Regions from separate parts of the Kitasatospora sp. CB02891 genome, predicted to be linked through region 1. Evidence: riboswitches for the same ligand, from Rfam matches in the RefSeq annotation. Region 1 holds a riboswitch; each other region holds the start of a gene.
What was found. A riboswitch is a leader RNA that binds a small molecule or an ion and turns the genes downstream of it on or off. The one in region 1 is predicted to bind cyclic di-AMP.

Region 1 (3,689 bases):
CCTGATCCAGTCCTCGCCACCGCGACCGCGGTGCGGGTACGCCTTTGCGGGTGTAGCTCAATGGTAGAGCCCCAGTCTTCCAAACTGGTCACGCGAGTTCGATTCTCGTCACCCGCTCCAGCAGGCCGACGGCCCCGACTGCCCACGCAGTCGGGGCCGTCGGCGTTTCGGCCGGTCACCCCCTCGGCCACACCCCTCGACCACGCGCCCGGCCGCATCCATCGGCCCCCCTGCCGCACCCCGCTGCCGCACCCCGGCGGCCCGCCCGGAGCGCCGGACCCCGGGCAGCCCGAAGGCCCCGGGCGGCCGGGTGGCTGCGCGGGGCCTTCGGGGGGTGAGGCGTGGATCAGACGTTGACGCCGTGGGCCGCCAGGTAGGCGACGGGGTCGATGTCGGAGCCGTAGTCCGGGGTGGTGCGGATCTCGAAGTGCAGGTGCGGGCCGGTGACGTTGCCGGTGGCGCCGGAGAGGCCGATCTGCTGGCCCGCCGTCACGGCCTGGCCGGCCGAGACGGAGATCGAGGACAGGTGGGCGTACTGGGCGTACTTGCCGTCGGCCAGCTTGATGACGACCTGGTTGCCGTAGGCGCCGCCGTTGCCGGCCGAGACCACGGTGCCCGCGGCGACGGCCTTGAGGCTGGTGCCGGTGGCGACCGGGAAGTCGATGCCGGTGTGGTAGCCGCTGGACCAGTTGGAGCCGGCCACCTTGTAACCGGTGGTGACCTTGCCCGGCGCGGGGGCCACGTACGCGGCGTTGGCGCTGGTGGTCGCGGCCACCGGGGCGACCGGCACGGTGGTGACGGCCGGAGCCGGGGTCGACGCCTTCGGGGCCGGGGCCGCCTGCTGGGTCTTGGCGGTGTCGGCGACGGCCGGCTTCGTGACGGTGACGGCCGGCTTGGTGGCGGGCTTCGGCGCGGTGACGGGCTTCGGCGCGGCGGCGGGCTTCGCGGCGGTGTCCGAGGAGGCGGACTTGGCGGCCGGGGCCTTCGCGGGGGCGGCGGCCTGGCCGTTGATGGTCAGCTGCTGGCCGGGGAAGATCAGGTCGGGGTTGCCGCCGACCACGGAGTGGTTGTCCTGGTACAGCTTCTCCCAGCCGCCGTCCACGTGCTGCGCGGCAGCGATCTTGGACAGGGTGTCGCCGGAGACGACCCGGTAGTCGTGCGCGGAGGCGACCGGCGTCGCGTCCGTCGAGACCTGGGACGCCGGGCGGTTGGCGCCCTGCTCGGTGGCGGTGTGCGCGGAGGCGGCGGTGACCGGGAGACCGATCGCGGCACCGGCCACACCGGCGGCGATGGCGATGCGGGCGACGGTGGCCAGGCGCGGCTTGCGGTGCTTGCCCTGAACGGACATGAAGCATTCCTCTCCGACGCCTGCGAGGTGAGCTGTCGGGTTCGGGCGAGAGTTGCCCGGCCGCAGAACTGCGGCTTCACCCCGAGCCGTTCCCGGATGTTCCCGGGCCCGGCGACTTACCTGTGGTTCCCCCGCTCCTGCCGTGGCGTGGTATCTGGTCGGCACCGGACGACGGCAGGACTAGGCGTTCCGTCCGGTGGCCCGCCCGGTCACTGGCCGGGCTGCGGACGAAGCAAATCCCACGGCCCGCGAGGCTGGCAAACGCCGACCGGCCCCGTTCCCAAGATCGGGAAGGGGCTGACGGTCCACCAGGTCACGCGGTGTCGACCGGGCCACTGCGGTGCGCGTACGGGATCATGACAGTGCGCGTACGAACCCCGCACGGTGGGCGACCTCGGCCACCGTGCGCGTTCGGTCGTGGACCCGGCGTGACGCCGCGGGTGACCCTGGTCACCTGCGGGCAGGCCGAATGGACGGTGCGGGGGTGCCTCCCGCCCGTCGTGGCGTGTCGCCGGAGAGCCGACGCGGCGTCAACCCGCGATCGAGGCGATGGCCTTGGAGACCGAGGTGAGGAACTGCTGGATCGGGCCGGCCATGGTCGACTGGCTCAGCATGAAGCCGAACAGGGCGGCGACGATGGCGTGCCCGGACTTCAGCTGCTTGTTGCGAATGAAGATCGCGACGATGATGCCGAACAGGACAAGCGCGGAGACGGAGAAGGCCACCGGGACTCACTTCCTCGATTCGTGGCGGGGGTTCGGGTGAAAGCCGGCGATGGCTCCCAGGCGGAAACCGGCCCCAGCCCCCCGTGTCCCCACCACTCCATCCGGACTCAGTGTGGTCGCTCGTGCGGAGTGCGTAAAGAACTTGCCCGGGGCTCCTGCGCCCGAACCCGCCTGGTAGGACTGATTTTCGCCGACCGCGACGATAGCGGACGGGTTCTGACGGCCCGTCGGCGGGCGGCGGTCCGCGCAGGCCGGCGCGGTAAACCGGCAGGCAGATCCGGTGTCACCGGCCGGCCCGGACGCCGCACCGGAATTGGCCGAAGATCAACGCCCGGGTTTGACACTCCGTGGACACTCCGCGCTCACCGGGCCTGCACTCGCCGCGGCTTCAGCGGCGCCAGATCAGCAGCACCGCGCGGTCGTCGTTGACGTGCTTGGCGACGGTGTCGATCAGCCGGACCGCCGCCCCGGACCGGATCGCCACCGGTGCGGCGGCGACCAGCCGGTCGGCCTCGCCCATCAGCCGGTCCATGCCCTCGGCGAGGTCGCGGCCGGGGATCTCCACCATGCCGTCGGTGCACAGCATCAGGACGTCGCCGGGGCCGAGGGTGCCGCGCACCCCCTCGAACTTGGCCTCGTCGTAGACGCCGAGCAGCGGGCCCTCGGCCTCCTTGACCTCCCAGCGACCGGCCCCCGCGAGGCGGTGCATGCCGGGCAGGTGCCCGGCGGAGAGCAGTTCGTACTCGCCGGTGTCCAGGTCCACCACCAGGTGGACGGCGGTGGCGAAGCCCTCTGCCCAGTCCTGGCGCAGCAGGTAGCCGTTGGCGGCGGGCAGGAAGTCGTGGGCGGGCAGCGAGCCGAGCAGTCCGCCGAAGGCGCCGGACAGCAGCAGCGAGCGGCTGCCGGCGTCCATGCCCTTGCCGGAGACGTCGGCGAGGACGACTTCGAGCACCCGCCCGCCGGGGCCGGTGCGGGCGGCGGCCATGAAGTCGCCGGAGAAGGACTGGCCGCCGGCCGGGCGCAGCGCGGTGTCGGTGTGCCAGCCGTCGGGCAGTTGCGGGATGCGGCCCTGGACCCGGATCCGCTCGCGCAGGTCGAACAGCATGGTGGAGCCGCCCCGCCAGGGCACGCCGATCCGGCGGCGGAACTGGGCGACCAGCAGCCCGGCGACGCCGACCGCGCCGACCACCAGGGCGGCACCCGGGGTCACGCCGTGGGTGTAGGCCTCGGGCTGCGCGCTGGCGACGCGCTCCCCGGTGTGCACCAGGGACTCGGCGATCAGCCCGCCCGCCGCGACGGCGTACAGCAGCACCAGGGTGCCGGGGCGCAGCAGCAGGGCGCCGGCCAGCACCGGCAGCACCAGGGCGGTGGGTGGGGCCCAGTCGGGGATCGCGATGTTCAGCAGCACCAGCACGGGCACGGCGAGGGCGAGGGCGGCGAACGCCCACCAGTCGGCGCCGTCGCCGCGGAAGTAGTCGACGCCGGTGCGGCGCAGCCTGCGTCGGGCCCGGTACAGCGCAGCGCGCAGCCGGGCCGTCACGGGCTCGCGGGGCGGTCTGCCGCCCCGGCCCGTCGCTCCGGTGCGCGCGCTGTCGGCCATGGGGACCGACCTTATC
Region 2 (3,689 bases), on a different contig from region 1:
CCGACATCGGCAGCTGACCCGCCGATCGACAGCACCGCGAACGGCAGCGCCACGAACGACACCCTGTCCCCCAGTACGGACAGCGACTGGGCGACGAACAGACGGGCGAACTGGCGCTCCACCCGGAGCACTTCGGGAATCAGCGCAGCCACGGGCACCTCCACAGCGGGTCGGGGAACAGCGATCACCGTGATGGTAGGGAGCCCCCGAACGGGCTGTCGCATGATTTATCCGCAAGGTCGGCAATGCCCTGGTTCACCTCAACTGCCATGTTTCTCAGGCAAGTTGACGTTCAGCCAAATTCATCGACCGGAGCCCGGACGCCCGCCTTCCCCTCCACCCGATCTCCAATCCCACCGATCGGTCAGACTTTCGCATCCGATCACCCCACCCCCTACCGCCCGATCACCCACCCCTCGACCACCCATCCCCTGACCGCCCGATCAGACCGCTCCCCGACCACCCATCCCCCGACCACCAGATCAGACCGCTCCCCCGCCTCCGAACTCCCGCCAACCGGTCGCCCACGCACGGCCGCCACGCCTCCCCGCCCGCGCCCGGGCACTCCGCGTCCGAACCCGGCCGGACCGGCGTGACTCGCCCGTGATGCCGGCGCGATGAGCTTGTGATTGCTCCGTTCGAGTGAATAGGCTCGGTCCGGCCCGCACCGCCGGGCCCCGCACGCGGCAACGCCGAACCCTGCCCGCCGCGTTGCCGGGTCGATCACCACAACCCTGGGCGGGGACGGGGGAACCAGGTACGTCGCCGTCCCCCACGGCTAGGGGTGAAGTCGCCCGAACCGGCTCCGACCGGCAGACGGCGGCCGGGCCTCCCTCCGGGTCCGAACCCGACAGCTCACCTCGCAGGCGTGCGGAGAGGATCGAGCATGCTCTTCACGGGTTCCGGGCGTCACCGCAAGCAGAGCCAGGCGGAGAAAGCCGCCGAGCGGGCCATCGCCGCGGCCGGCGTCGTCGGTGTCGGCATCGCACTGCCACTGCTCACCGCGACGGGTGCACAGGCCGCGCCCAGCGCGGTCTGGGACCGGGTCGCCGACTGCGAGAGCGGCGGCAACTGGAGTCTCGACTCGGGCGACGGCATGTACGGCGGTCTCCAGATCACCGCCCAGCGCTGGGTCGACTACGGCGGCACTCAGTACGCCCAGCTGCCCAACGGCGCCACCCGCAGCCAGCAGATCGCGGTCGCCGAACGCATCCTGGCCACCGAGGGCCCGCAGCCGTGGGCCTCGTGCGCCGACTCGTCGGACCTGCGCGTGGCCAGCGCCCCCGGCGTGGTGGACACCAACGACTCGGCGGACGAGTCGGGTGCGCTGCGCGGTGCCCGCGGCGCGGCAGCCGCCAACACCGCCTCGGACGGCACCGTCGCCGCCCCGAACGCCGCCCCGATCTTCTCCGGCCTGCCCGGCTACGACCCGGTGTCCCACGTGTACTGGTACCAGAAGAACGGCGGCTGGTTCTGGACCAGCCACCAGAGCCTGTACGAGCGCTACATGCAGCTGACGCACCCGCAGCCGCCGACCGCTGCACCGTCCCCGACCACCACTCCGGACGCGCAGGTCCCGACCACTCCGGCCACCCCGGTCGTCCCGGCACCGCCGACCGACCCGAGCACCGCCCCGAGCCCGAACCCCACCACGCCCTCCGACGGCAAGAACGGCAACGGAAGCGAGCACGGGAACGGGAACGGCACGGAGAACGGCAACAGCAACAACGGCACGGGCAACGGCCAGGGGCAGGACCAGGGCCAGGGCGAGACCGGAGGCGGAAACGGAACCGGCGGCAACCAGTCGCCCGCACCGACCACCTCGCCGACCGCCCCGAACACCGACCCGAGCCAGGCGGTCGGCACGCAGCAGCCGAGCACGTCCACGCCGCCCACCAGCAGCCCGTCGGCCGCCGACACCCCGGCGGCCGGCACCCCGGCCGCCCAGCCGTACACCGTCGGCCCGGGTGACACGCTGGCGAAGATCGCCCGCACCCACGAGCTGGACGGCGGCTGGACCGAGCTCTACAACGCCAACAAGCAGGTGCTGGGCGAGAACCCGGACCTGATCCGGCCGGGCCAGGTGCTGAACCTGGGCTGAGGACTGCCCGGCCGGGCCGCCGTCACTTCGGGGCGGCGGCCCGGCGCGGTGCAGGCCACCGCGGTGCAGGCCGCCGCGGTGCTCCCCCGACGGAATCCCTGACGAGGCCGTCGCCCGTCCCCGGTGCCCACCCACTCCCGCTCAGGCGATCACTCCGGCGGCGCGCAGCAGCCAGCGGTTGGCGGCGCCGACCAGTCCGGCGCGGTCCAGAACCCCGATCACCTTCTGGGCCATCTCGATCTTGGTGCTGCGCCAGTGGGGGTTGGCCCGGGCGACGGCCCTGCCGACCTTCGGGTCGAGGCCGACGGCGGCGTAGACCCGGGGGTGGATCAGCGCGGTGGTGGCGAAGTAGATGACCACTCCGAGGAACAGCTGCTCCCACCGGCGCTGCAGGAACCCGAGCCGCTTGCGGACGAGTTCCTCGCGGGCGTAGCTGATGTGTCGGGCCTCCTCGATGACGTGGATCCGGGAGACCTGCCGGGTGAGCGGCTGGAGGCTGTCGTCGTTCATCATTTCGCGCTGGAACGCGTCCAGGATCTCTTCGACGTACATGGTGCCGCCGAAGGTCTGGCTGTGGGTGGAGATCGCCTTGAACAGCCGGCCGAGGTTGTGGGCGACGAATCCGGCGCCGTACGCGGGGGCGCCCATCTTTTCGATCATGCGGGCGAACATGATCGAGTGCCGGCATTCGTCGGCGATCTCGGTGAGCGCGTACTGGACGTGGTTGCTGGTGGGGTCCCGGTCGAAGGCGTGCCGCAGCAGCATCTGCATGAGGATCTCCTCGAACCAGATGCCGACGCTGGCGACCGAGGCGACCTCGTGCTTGGAGAGTTCGATGCGCTCGCCCTCGGTCATCCGCTCCCACAGGTCGGTGCCGTAGAGGGAGAGGTGGCGGGGCGGGCAGTAGTAGGCGCCGGGGACGGGGTCGGCGTCCCAGTCGACGTCCTTGAGCGGGTTGAACGAGAGCTTCGCGGAGGAGGCGAGCAGGCGTTCGGCGGTGCGTTCCCGGTCCGGGGCGGTGCGCTCGCGGTCGGGGGCGCCGGGGGTGACGGCGGGCTGGGGCGGCATGCCGGCTCCTTCGCGGTGGGGCGGAGTCGAGGGTGGGATGGTGCCACTGCCGCGAAGGTAGAAGTTATTAGACTGTCCGTCAATACACTGCGCACAAGGAGGCGCAGACCGTCGGCCCGAGGGTCCGTCAGCCCCGCCAGCCGACCGGATCCGCCCATGCCGCCAGCACCCGTCCGCTGACGAAGCGCCGCGGCGTGCCGTCCACGGGGTCGGTGAACTCCAGCGAGCGCGCCAGCAGTTGGAGCGGGCGCCGGTAGTCCTCCGAGTCCTGTTCGGGCAGCAGCGCGGGGTAGATCGGGTCGCCGAGGATCGGCAGGCCCAGCCCGTTCATGTGCACCCGCAGCTGGTGGGTCCGGCCGGTGCGCGGGGCGAGCCGGTAGCGGCCGAGGCCGTCGCGGGCCTCCAGCAGCTCGACCCGGCTCTCCGCGTTGGGCTCGCCCGGGACTTCGTAGGCGTCCAGTCGGCCGTGGTCCTTGACCAGTCGGTTGCGCACCGTGGTCGGCAGGGTCACCGCCGGGTC
Region 3 (3,689 bases), on a different contig from region 1:
TGGGCCACGGCACGCAGCGTGCGCGCGGCGTGCACCGCCTCGGACCCCTCCAGGCCGTACCCGCGCAGGACGGCGAACAGCACGTTCACCAGCCGCTCGCCGGCCGCGGTGAGCTCCGGATCGGGGTCGGGGGCCTGCGGCAGTGCGGCGTAGCGCCGCGGGAACCCGGTGGCGTACCCGGCGTACGCGGTGAGCAGGGCGGCGACCGCCTCGTCGCGGGAGTGGCCGAGGACGGCGGCGGCCAGGTGGTCGGTGAGGTCGTCGAGGGTGCGGACGGCGACCAGGCGGCGCAGTTCGGGCAGGCCCCCGGCGACGTGCTTGTACAGCGAGGGGGTGGCGACCCCGGCCCTGGCGGCGACGGCGGCCAGGGTGAGCGTCTCGGCGCCCTGGGCGTCGATCAGGTCGAGGGCGTGGTCCACCACCGCGGTGGGGGAGAGTCCGGCGCGGGCCATCAGCGGGCGACCTCGTTCAGGAAGGGGAGCAGGGCGTCGGCGACCGCCTGCGGGTGGCTGGCCATCGGGTAGTGGCCGGCGTTCTCGATCATCACCTTACGGCCGCGCAGCGCGGCGGCCTGCCGGTCGGCGATCAGCCCGGGGTCCGGGAAGTCGGGGTCCTTGCTGCCCATCAGTACCAGCGCGGGGACCTCGACGGCCTCGCACCAGCCGACCGGCGCGGAGTCGCCCTTGAGGTAGCCGCGCAGCGCTGCCTTGCGGGCGGGCTCGCGCAGCATCTCGGCGAGGCCGGCCCGGTAGGCGTCGAAGTCGGCGGGTCGCTCGGTCGGGTAGTAGAACTTCTGCAGCGCGCTCCACAGGCCCGGGAACGCGGAGACCAGCGGGGCGGCCAGCCCGAACATCGCCTTCTGGAAGCCGTTCAGCGGGAGGTTCTCGATGAAGGCGTCGATCAGCACCACCCCGGCGGTGCGCCCGGGGGCGAGTCCGGCCGCGCGGACCACCGTGGCGCCGGTGTACGAGCTGCCGGCCAGGACGGCGCCGCGCAGGTCGAGGTGGTCGAGCAGGGCGACCAGGTCCTCGGCGATCGCGGCCGGGGAGTGGTCGGTGAAGCCGGTGGAGGACTCGCCGAGGCCGCGCAGGTCCATGGTGATCACCCGGTGTCCGGCGGCGGTCAGCAGCGGGACGAGGTGCCGGTAGGCGGCGCGCTTGTCGAGCATGCCGGGCAGCAGGACCACCGGGACGCCGTCGCCGGGGGTGTCGTCGTAGGCGATCCGGCCGCCGGTGACGTCGAGGTACCGGGTGGTGCCGAGGGTGCTGTTCATGGTGGGCCTCCTGGGCGGCGGGTGCGGTGCGCCGGGCACTGGAGGCCCGGCCGACTGCCGATAGCCATAAAGCTAAGGCTAATAGCCTTAGCCGTCAAGCGGGGGCGGCCGGCCGGGTCGTCAGATGTTCTCCACCTTGAACGGGTCGTGCTCGGCGAGCAGCTTCTCCAGCCGGGCCTGGTCCACCCGGCTGGTGATCGCGCCCTCCTCCTGGCGGTCCCGGACCACCTTGGCCAGCGTGAACGCGGAAGTGATCACGTACAGCACGCCGACGGCCAGGAAGGCGCGCATCCAGGCGCTCACCGGCAGGTAGGCGATCCCGATGGTGAGGGCGATGGCGGCCAGCGCGAAGGAGGCGGCGGCCTGCAGGAAGTAGGCGGCGGTGGTCCGGTGCGGCACGGTTGCGGTCATGGCATCAGGGTCGCGCCGGCCCGGGGGCGGGGCGTGAGTACGGATACTCAACCGTGCGGTCACCATCCGTCAGGTACGGCCTGGTGAATCGTCATAAATCGCCCATAGGGCGTCAGGAAATCTTCACCGTCTCCCGGGAGGAGCTTGGAATCATGGGGTCCATAGGATTAACGTTTGATAACGCAGCGCGGTCGGCAACGCCGTAACCATGCGGCACCGTGCGCCACGCCTAATCCACTTGGGCACGCCTTTCGGGGCGTCCCAGGAGCCGGGGAACCACGTTCCACCGGGGTGAATCGGGACGGCCCTGGGCCCGACCGTAGGAGACCTTCCACCTCCGAACCCGTCAGCTAACCCGGTCGGCGGCAGGGAAGGAAGGAGCACGCCCCCGTGGCGTCGACCTACACCGAGAGCACCGGCACCCAGCTGCTCGACCACCCGGTCGAGCCGGAAGCCGCCCGGCACCGGCTGCCCCGCCAGTCCCGCGCCGGCGCGCCCCTGCTGGGCGTCACCGCGATGACCGCCGCGCTCAGCGCCACCGGACTCGCCCCCGCGCAGGCCGCCGCCCCGGTGCCCGTCACCGCCGCCGACGAGGTCTCCGACGGACTGCTCGCCGCCGACCCCGGCCTCGCCCTCGCCGCCCGCATCCAGCAGCAGGCCGACGGCCAGCGCACCTCCGCCGACGAATCCGCCCGGCTCGCCGCCGCCCAGGACGCCGAGGCCAAGCGCGCCGCCCAGCAGGCCGAGGCCGAACGGGACGCGCACACCCTGCCGGTGGCCGGCTACCAGCTGACCGCGCACTTCGCCCAGGCCGGCTCGCACTGGGCGCACCTGCACACCGGCCTGGACTTCGCCGCCCGCACCGGCACCCCCGTCGCCGCCGTCGCCGGAGGCACCGTCACCTCGGCGGGCTGGTCCGGCCCCTACGGCTACCGGGTCATCCAGACCCTCCCCGACGGCACCGAACTCTGGTACTGCCACCTCTCCCGGATCGTCACCGCCTCCGGCCCGGTCGCCCCCGGCGCCGTGCTCGGCGCGGTCGGCGCCACCGGCAACGTCACCGGCCCGCACCTGCACCTGGAGGTCCGCCCCGGCGGCGGCGCCCCGGTCGACCCGCTGCCCTGGCTCCAGCAGCTCGGCCTGCAGCCGTAACTCCCGCGCTCACCGACGGCCGTCGTCTCCCGGCAGGAGTCGGCGGCCGAACACCGTGCACCCGAACAGCACCCCGCCGGCCAGGAAGAACGGCTCGTACAGCAGCGTCGCGAAGCGGGCCGTCGCGGCCGGCTCCGCCACCGGGCGGTGACCCTCCGCCGCCGGCGCCGCCCAGTCCGGCACGGACGGCGCGGCGTGCACGATCAGCACCACCGCCGTGCCCCGCGCGGCCCGCAGCAGCCCGCGGGCCGGCAGCCGCCTGCCCCACGGCCGCACCAGCGCCAGGGCCGCGAGCGGTGTCGTGACGACGTCGGTCACCAGCAGCGGCGTGTTGTCCAGCACCGACAGGCCGCCCGGCAGCCCGGCCCGGCCGCCCAGCAGCCAGTACAGGTGCACCAGGGCGAAGCCGGCCGACCAGAACGCGGCGGCCAGGGCGGCGACCCGCCGGAACGACGGGCGCAGGCCGGCCGCGGCGGCGCCGGCGGGAGTCACGATGTCCATGGCTCCACCCCGGCCCGGCGGCCCCGCCCCGCGGATCGTCCGGACGGCCGCGGCTGATGGATCACCAGGACGATCCCCGGGTCCTCCGAGCGGCGGACCCGACGGGCCGGAATCCTCAGTACACCTCGGGGGCCAGCTCCGGGAACTCCTCCAGCAGCAGCCGGGCCAGCCCCGGCACCGTCCACTCGCCGCACAGGTCGATCGCGGCCTGCGCCACCGCCTCCTCGAACTCCTCGAACTCCCCGGCGAGTTCGTCCGGCATCGGCAGACCCCGAGCGGTCAGCTCCGCCAGGTTGCGGTAGCTGCGCCGCATCAGGCCCTGCTCCAGCAGCCGGCGCGCGCCGTCCGTGGA
Region 4 (3,689 bases), 430 kb from region 1:
CGGCGAGCAGGCCGAGCGGGTGGACGCCGAGGGCGTCGCCGCGGAGGCCGCCCGGACGGTCGAGAAGCTCCAGGAGGAGCTCGCCGAGGCCCGCGCCGCCGCCCGCGCCGAGCTGGACCGGCACCGCGCCGAGTCCGAGGGGGTGCGCCGGGAGGCCGACTCGCTGCGCAAGAAGGTCCGCTCGCTGGAGGCCGACACCCGCCGGGCACAGGCCGAGAGCCGCCGCCTGGCCGCCGAGCTGGAGGCCGCCCGGGCCGCCGCCGCGGCCGAGCGCGGCGCCGCCGAGGTGGAGGCCCGCCGGCTGCGGCACCGGGTGTCCGAGCTGGAGTCCGCGGTGGAGACCGGGCGGCGCACCGCCCGGGAGGGCCGCAGCGTCGAGGACATGCGGCTGCGGCTGCTGCTGGACACCGTGCTGCAGTCCGCGCAGGGCCTGCAGCGGGAGTTGGCACTGCCGGTGACGGCGCTGCGCCCGGCCGACCTGGTGGAGGCGGTGGAGCCCGGCTCGGCCTCGCCGCACGACGTGGCCCGGCGCGGCCTGGCCGAGGACGATCCGGCGCTGCTGGACCAACTGCTGGCCATCCCGCAGGTCCACCTGGTGGTGGACGGCTACAACGTGACCAAGACCGGCTATCCGCAACTGCCGCTGGAGCAGCAGCGGCTGAGGCTGCTGGGCGGCCTGGCGATGCTGGCCCAGCGGACCCAGGCCGAGGTGACCTGCGTGTTCGACGGCCAGGACCTGGACGTGCCGGTGATCATGGCTCCGCCGCGCGGTGTGCGGGTCCGGTTCAGCCGGACCGGGGAGACCGCGGACGAGCTGATCCGCCGCATGGTGCGGGCCGAGCCGCAGGGCCGACCGGTGGTGGTGGTCTCCGCCGACAAGGAGGTCGCGGACGGGGTGCGCAAGGCCGGCGCCCGCCCGGTGGCCTCGGTGCTGCTGCTGAACCGGCTGTCGCGCAGCTGATCGAGTTGACGGGCGGTCAGCGGCGTTGAAGCGTCCGGAGTGTGTCGGTGTCGTGAAAGGGGGCGGAGAAGCCGATTCGGGAGCCCCCCGGGAGTGGACGCGGGGGTAGGGACTTCACTAGGGTCTGGCGTCAAACCTATATTCCGGACTATCGCCTGATCGGGTGAGTCCAGCAGGAAGAAGGAGCACCGCCGTGGCCTCCCACCGCCGTCCCAAGCAGCCGAGTCGCGCCCGGGTGACCGTGCTGACCGCTGCCGCCGCGACCGCGGTCGCCCTGTCGGCCCAGGTGAGTGCGCACGCCGCGCCGGCCCAGCCGAACAAGGACGAGGTCAAGGCGCAGGTCGACAAGCTGCTGGAGGAGCAGGAGCAGGCCGCCGAGAAGTACAACGGCGCCAAGGAGAAGGCCGACCAGCTGCGCAAGCAGGCCGACCAGCTGCAGGACCAGGTGGCCCGCGGCCAGGAGCAGCTGACCGAGCTGGCCTCCGGGCTGGCGGCGGTGGCCGGCGACCAGTACCGGCACGCGGGCATCGACCCGTCGATGCAGCTGATGCTCTCCTCCGACCCGGACAAGTACCTGGACCAGGCGTCCTCCTTCGACCAGGCGGCCAGCACCCAGGCCGCCACGCTGAAGTCGCTGGAGGACCAGCAGCGCCGGCTGGACCAGCAGAAGCAGGAGGCGGCGACCGTCCTGGCCGAGCTGGACAGCTCCACCCAGGCGCTCAACGACGCCAAGAACGACGTGCAGAGCAAGCTCCAGGAGGCGCAGAAGCTGCTCAGCCAGCTCTCCGCCACCGACCGGGCCGCGATCCTGCGCGGCGGCGGCGCAGCCTCGCGCGGCGCCGACCGGGTCGACCTGGGCAGCCTGCCGAAGGCCGCCGGCTACGCCGGCGTCGCGGTGCAGCGGGCGCTCGACAAGCGCGGCTCGGCCTACGTGTGGGGCGCGACCGGCTCGAGCACCTTCGACTGCTCCGGCCTGATGGTGTGGGCGTACGCGCAGGCCGGCGTCTCGCTGCCGCGCACCTCGCAGTCGCAGGCCGGCGTGGGCACCAACGTGGGCAAGGACTGGCACAACGCGCAGCCCGGTGACCTGGTGGTCTACTACAACGACGCGCACCACGTGGGCATGTACGTCGGCAACGGCATGGTGGTGCACGCGCCGCGCACCGGCGACGTGGTGAAGCTGATGGCCGCGGACACCCTGCCGATCCTCACCATCCGCCGGGTCTGACGGTCCGACAATCCGGACATACGCCCCAGAGGGCGACAACTGACGCGCCGTGACACGCCCGGACGGGTCGAGATTCCACTGTGATCTCGAACACGTCCGGGCGTTGTGTTTTTCGATGGAACGAAGGGAAATGCTGCGCACTGTGCAACGAATCCCTTACGTTCGGTCATTTCCGTAATCGAAATTGACTCAGATTCAGATTTTTTTCGGACAAGGATTTGAACCGATCACGGATCGGTTACTAGGGTCTTGGTTCGACCGCCGCAGAGTCGATCGCCCAAGGGGGGCGACGGTGGGGGTCGCCGCCGAGTCCGTGACGCAGCGGGCGGATCGTCAGAACGAGGTCCGCCGACGGGGATACCCCTGCGGGGGTGCTGTCGAACGGAGCCGGGGAACCACGTTCCCCCGGGGTGAATCGGCGCCGGGCCGGCCGCGACAGCGGTCGGTGAAGCGCTGTAGGGCATCTCTTCCGGCCCGAACCCGTCAGCTCACCCGGTAGGCGGTGTGAGGAAGAAGGAGTCCGCCTTCGTGGCGTCCCATCGCCGTCCCAAGCCCGTCGGCCGTGCCCGGGTCTCGATTCTCACTGCCGCTGCCGCCACCGCCGTCGCGCTCTCCGCGCAGACCGGCGCGCACGCCGACCCGGCGCCCACCAAGGACCAGGTCAAGCAGCAGGTCGACCAGCTCAACGAGCAGGCCGAGGTGAAGACCGAGGCGCTCAACGCCTCCGTCGAGAAGCAGCAGAACCTGCAGAAGCAGGTCACCCAGTTGCAGGACCAGCTGGCCCGCCAGCAGGACCAGGTGACCACCGTTCAGGACAGCCTGGCCAACATCGCCGCCGAGCAGTACCGCAACGGCGGCATCTCGCAGACCATGCAGCTGATGCTCTCCAGCAGCCCGGACGCCTTCCTCGGGCAGGCCGGCACGCTCAACACGGTCGGCGCCACCCAGGCGGACCTGCTGAAGAGCTTCAAGGCCGAGCAGGCCAAGCTGGACGGGCAGCGCAAGGAGGCCGAGCAGAAGCTCGCCGAGCTGGACACCACCACGAAGGCCCTCCAGGCCGACAAGGAGGACGTCCAGGCCAAGCTGGCCAAGGCGCAGGACCTGCTCAACACGCTCACCCAGAAGGAGCGCGACGAGCTCGCCGCGGCCGAGGCCAAGGCCGCCGACGCCTCCCGCAGCCAGGCCGAGCGGGCCTCCCGCGACACCGCCCGGACCGGCCTCGCCGCCCCGGTGCAGGCCCCGGCCGGCTACGCGGGCGCCGCGATGAGCGCCGCGCTGTCCAAGCTGGGCAGCTGGTACTCCTACGGCGCGGCCGGCCCGAGCACCTTCGACTGCTCCGGTCTGATGCAGTGGGCGTACGCCCAAGCGGGTGTGTCGATCCCGCGCACCTCGCAGGCCCAGGCGGGCGCCGGCACCAACATCGGCACCAACATCGCCAACGCCCGACCGGGTGACCTGATCATCTACTACGGCGACCAGCACCACGTCGGCATGTACGTC

Region 2: linked by a shared signal. The riboswitch ahead of CG736_RS33570 (transglycosylase family protein) and the one ahead of CG736_RS09030 (M23 family metallopeptidase) in region 1 are both predicted to bind cyclic di-AMP.
Region 3: linked by a shared signal. The riboswitch ahead of CG736_RS27910 (M23 family metallopeptidase) and the one ahead of CG736_RS09030 (M23 family metallopeptidase) in region 1 are both predicted to bind cyclic di-AMP.
Region 4: linked by a shared signal. The riboswitch ahead of CG736_RS10920 (C40 family peptidase) and the one ahead of CG736_RS09030 (M23 family metallopeptidase) in region 1 are both predicted to bind cyclic di-AMP.

The regions. Positions count from the first base shown of each region.
Region 1 covers NZ_NNBO01000003.1:45,318-49,006, reverse strand. The annotation lists tRNA gene CG736_RS09035 (tRNA-Gly) at 47-120, shown strand; gene CG736_RS09030 (M23 family metallopeptidase) at 347-1,348, opposite strand; cyclic di-AMP (ydaO/yuaA leader) riboswitch at 1,351-1,506, opposite strand; gene CG736_RS09025 (hypothetical protein) at 1,879-2,073, opposite strand; gene CG736_RS09020 (PP2C family protein-serine/threonine phosphatase) at 2,462-3,673, opposite strand.
Region 2 covers NZ_NNBO01000022.1:90,629-94,317, reverse strand. The annotation lists gene CG736_RS33575 (MFS transporter) at 1-152, opposite strand, end outside; cyclic di-AMP (ydaO/yuaA leader) riboswitch at 715-883, shown strand; gene CG736_RS33570 (transglycosylase family protein) at 887-2,101, shown strand; gene CG736_RS33565 (diiron oxygenase) at 2,243-3,169, opposite strand; gene CG736_RS33560 (pseudouridine synthase) at 3,297-3,689, opposite strand, start outside.
Region 3 covers NZ_NNBO01000015.1:21,484-25,172, reverse strand. The annotation lists gene CG736_RS27925 (TetR-like C-terminal domain-containing protein) at 1-452, opposite strand, end outside; gene CG736_RS27920 (alpha/beta fold hydrolase) at 452-1,273, opposite strand; gene CG736_RS27915 (YiaA/YiaB family inner membrane protein) at 1,394-1,684, opposite strand; cyclic di-AMP (ydaO/yuaA leader) riboswitch at 1,901-2,064, shown strand; gene CG736_RS27910 (M23 family metallopeptidase) at 2,075-2,836, shown strand; gene CG736_RS27905 (DUF3995 domain-containing protein) at 2,846-3,337, opposite strand; gene CG736_RS27900 (hypothetical protein) at 3,453-3,689, opposite strand, start outside.
Region 4 covers NZ_NNBO01000003.1:478,620-482,308, forward strand. The annotation lists gene CG736_RS10910 (NYN domain-containing protein) at 1-961, shown strand, start outside; gene CG736_RS10915 (C40 family peptidase) at 1,155-2,189, shown strand; cyclic di-AMP (ydaO/yuaA leader) riboswitch at 2,552-2,707, shown strand; gene CG736_RS10920 (C40 family peptidase) at 2,718-3,689, shown strand, end outside.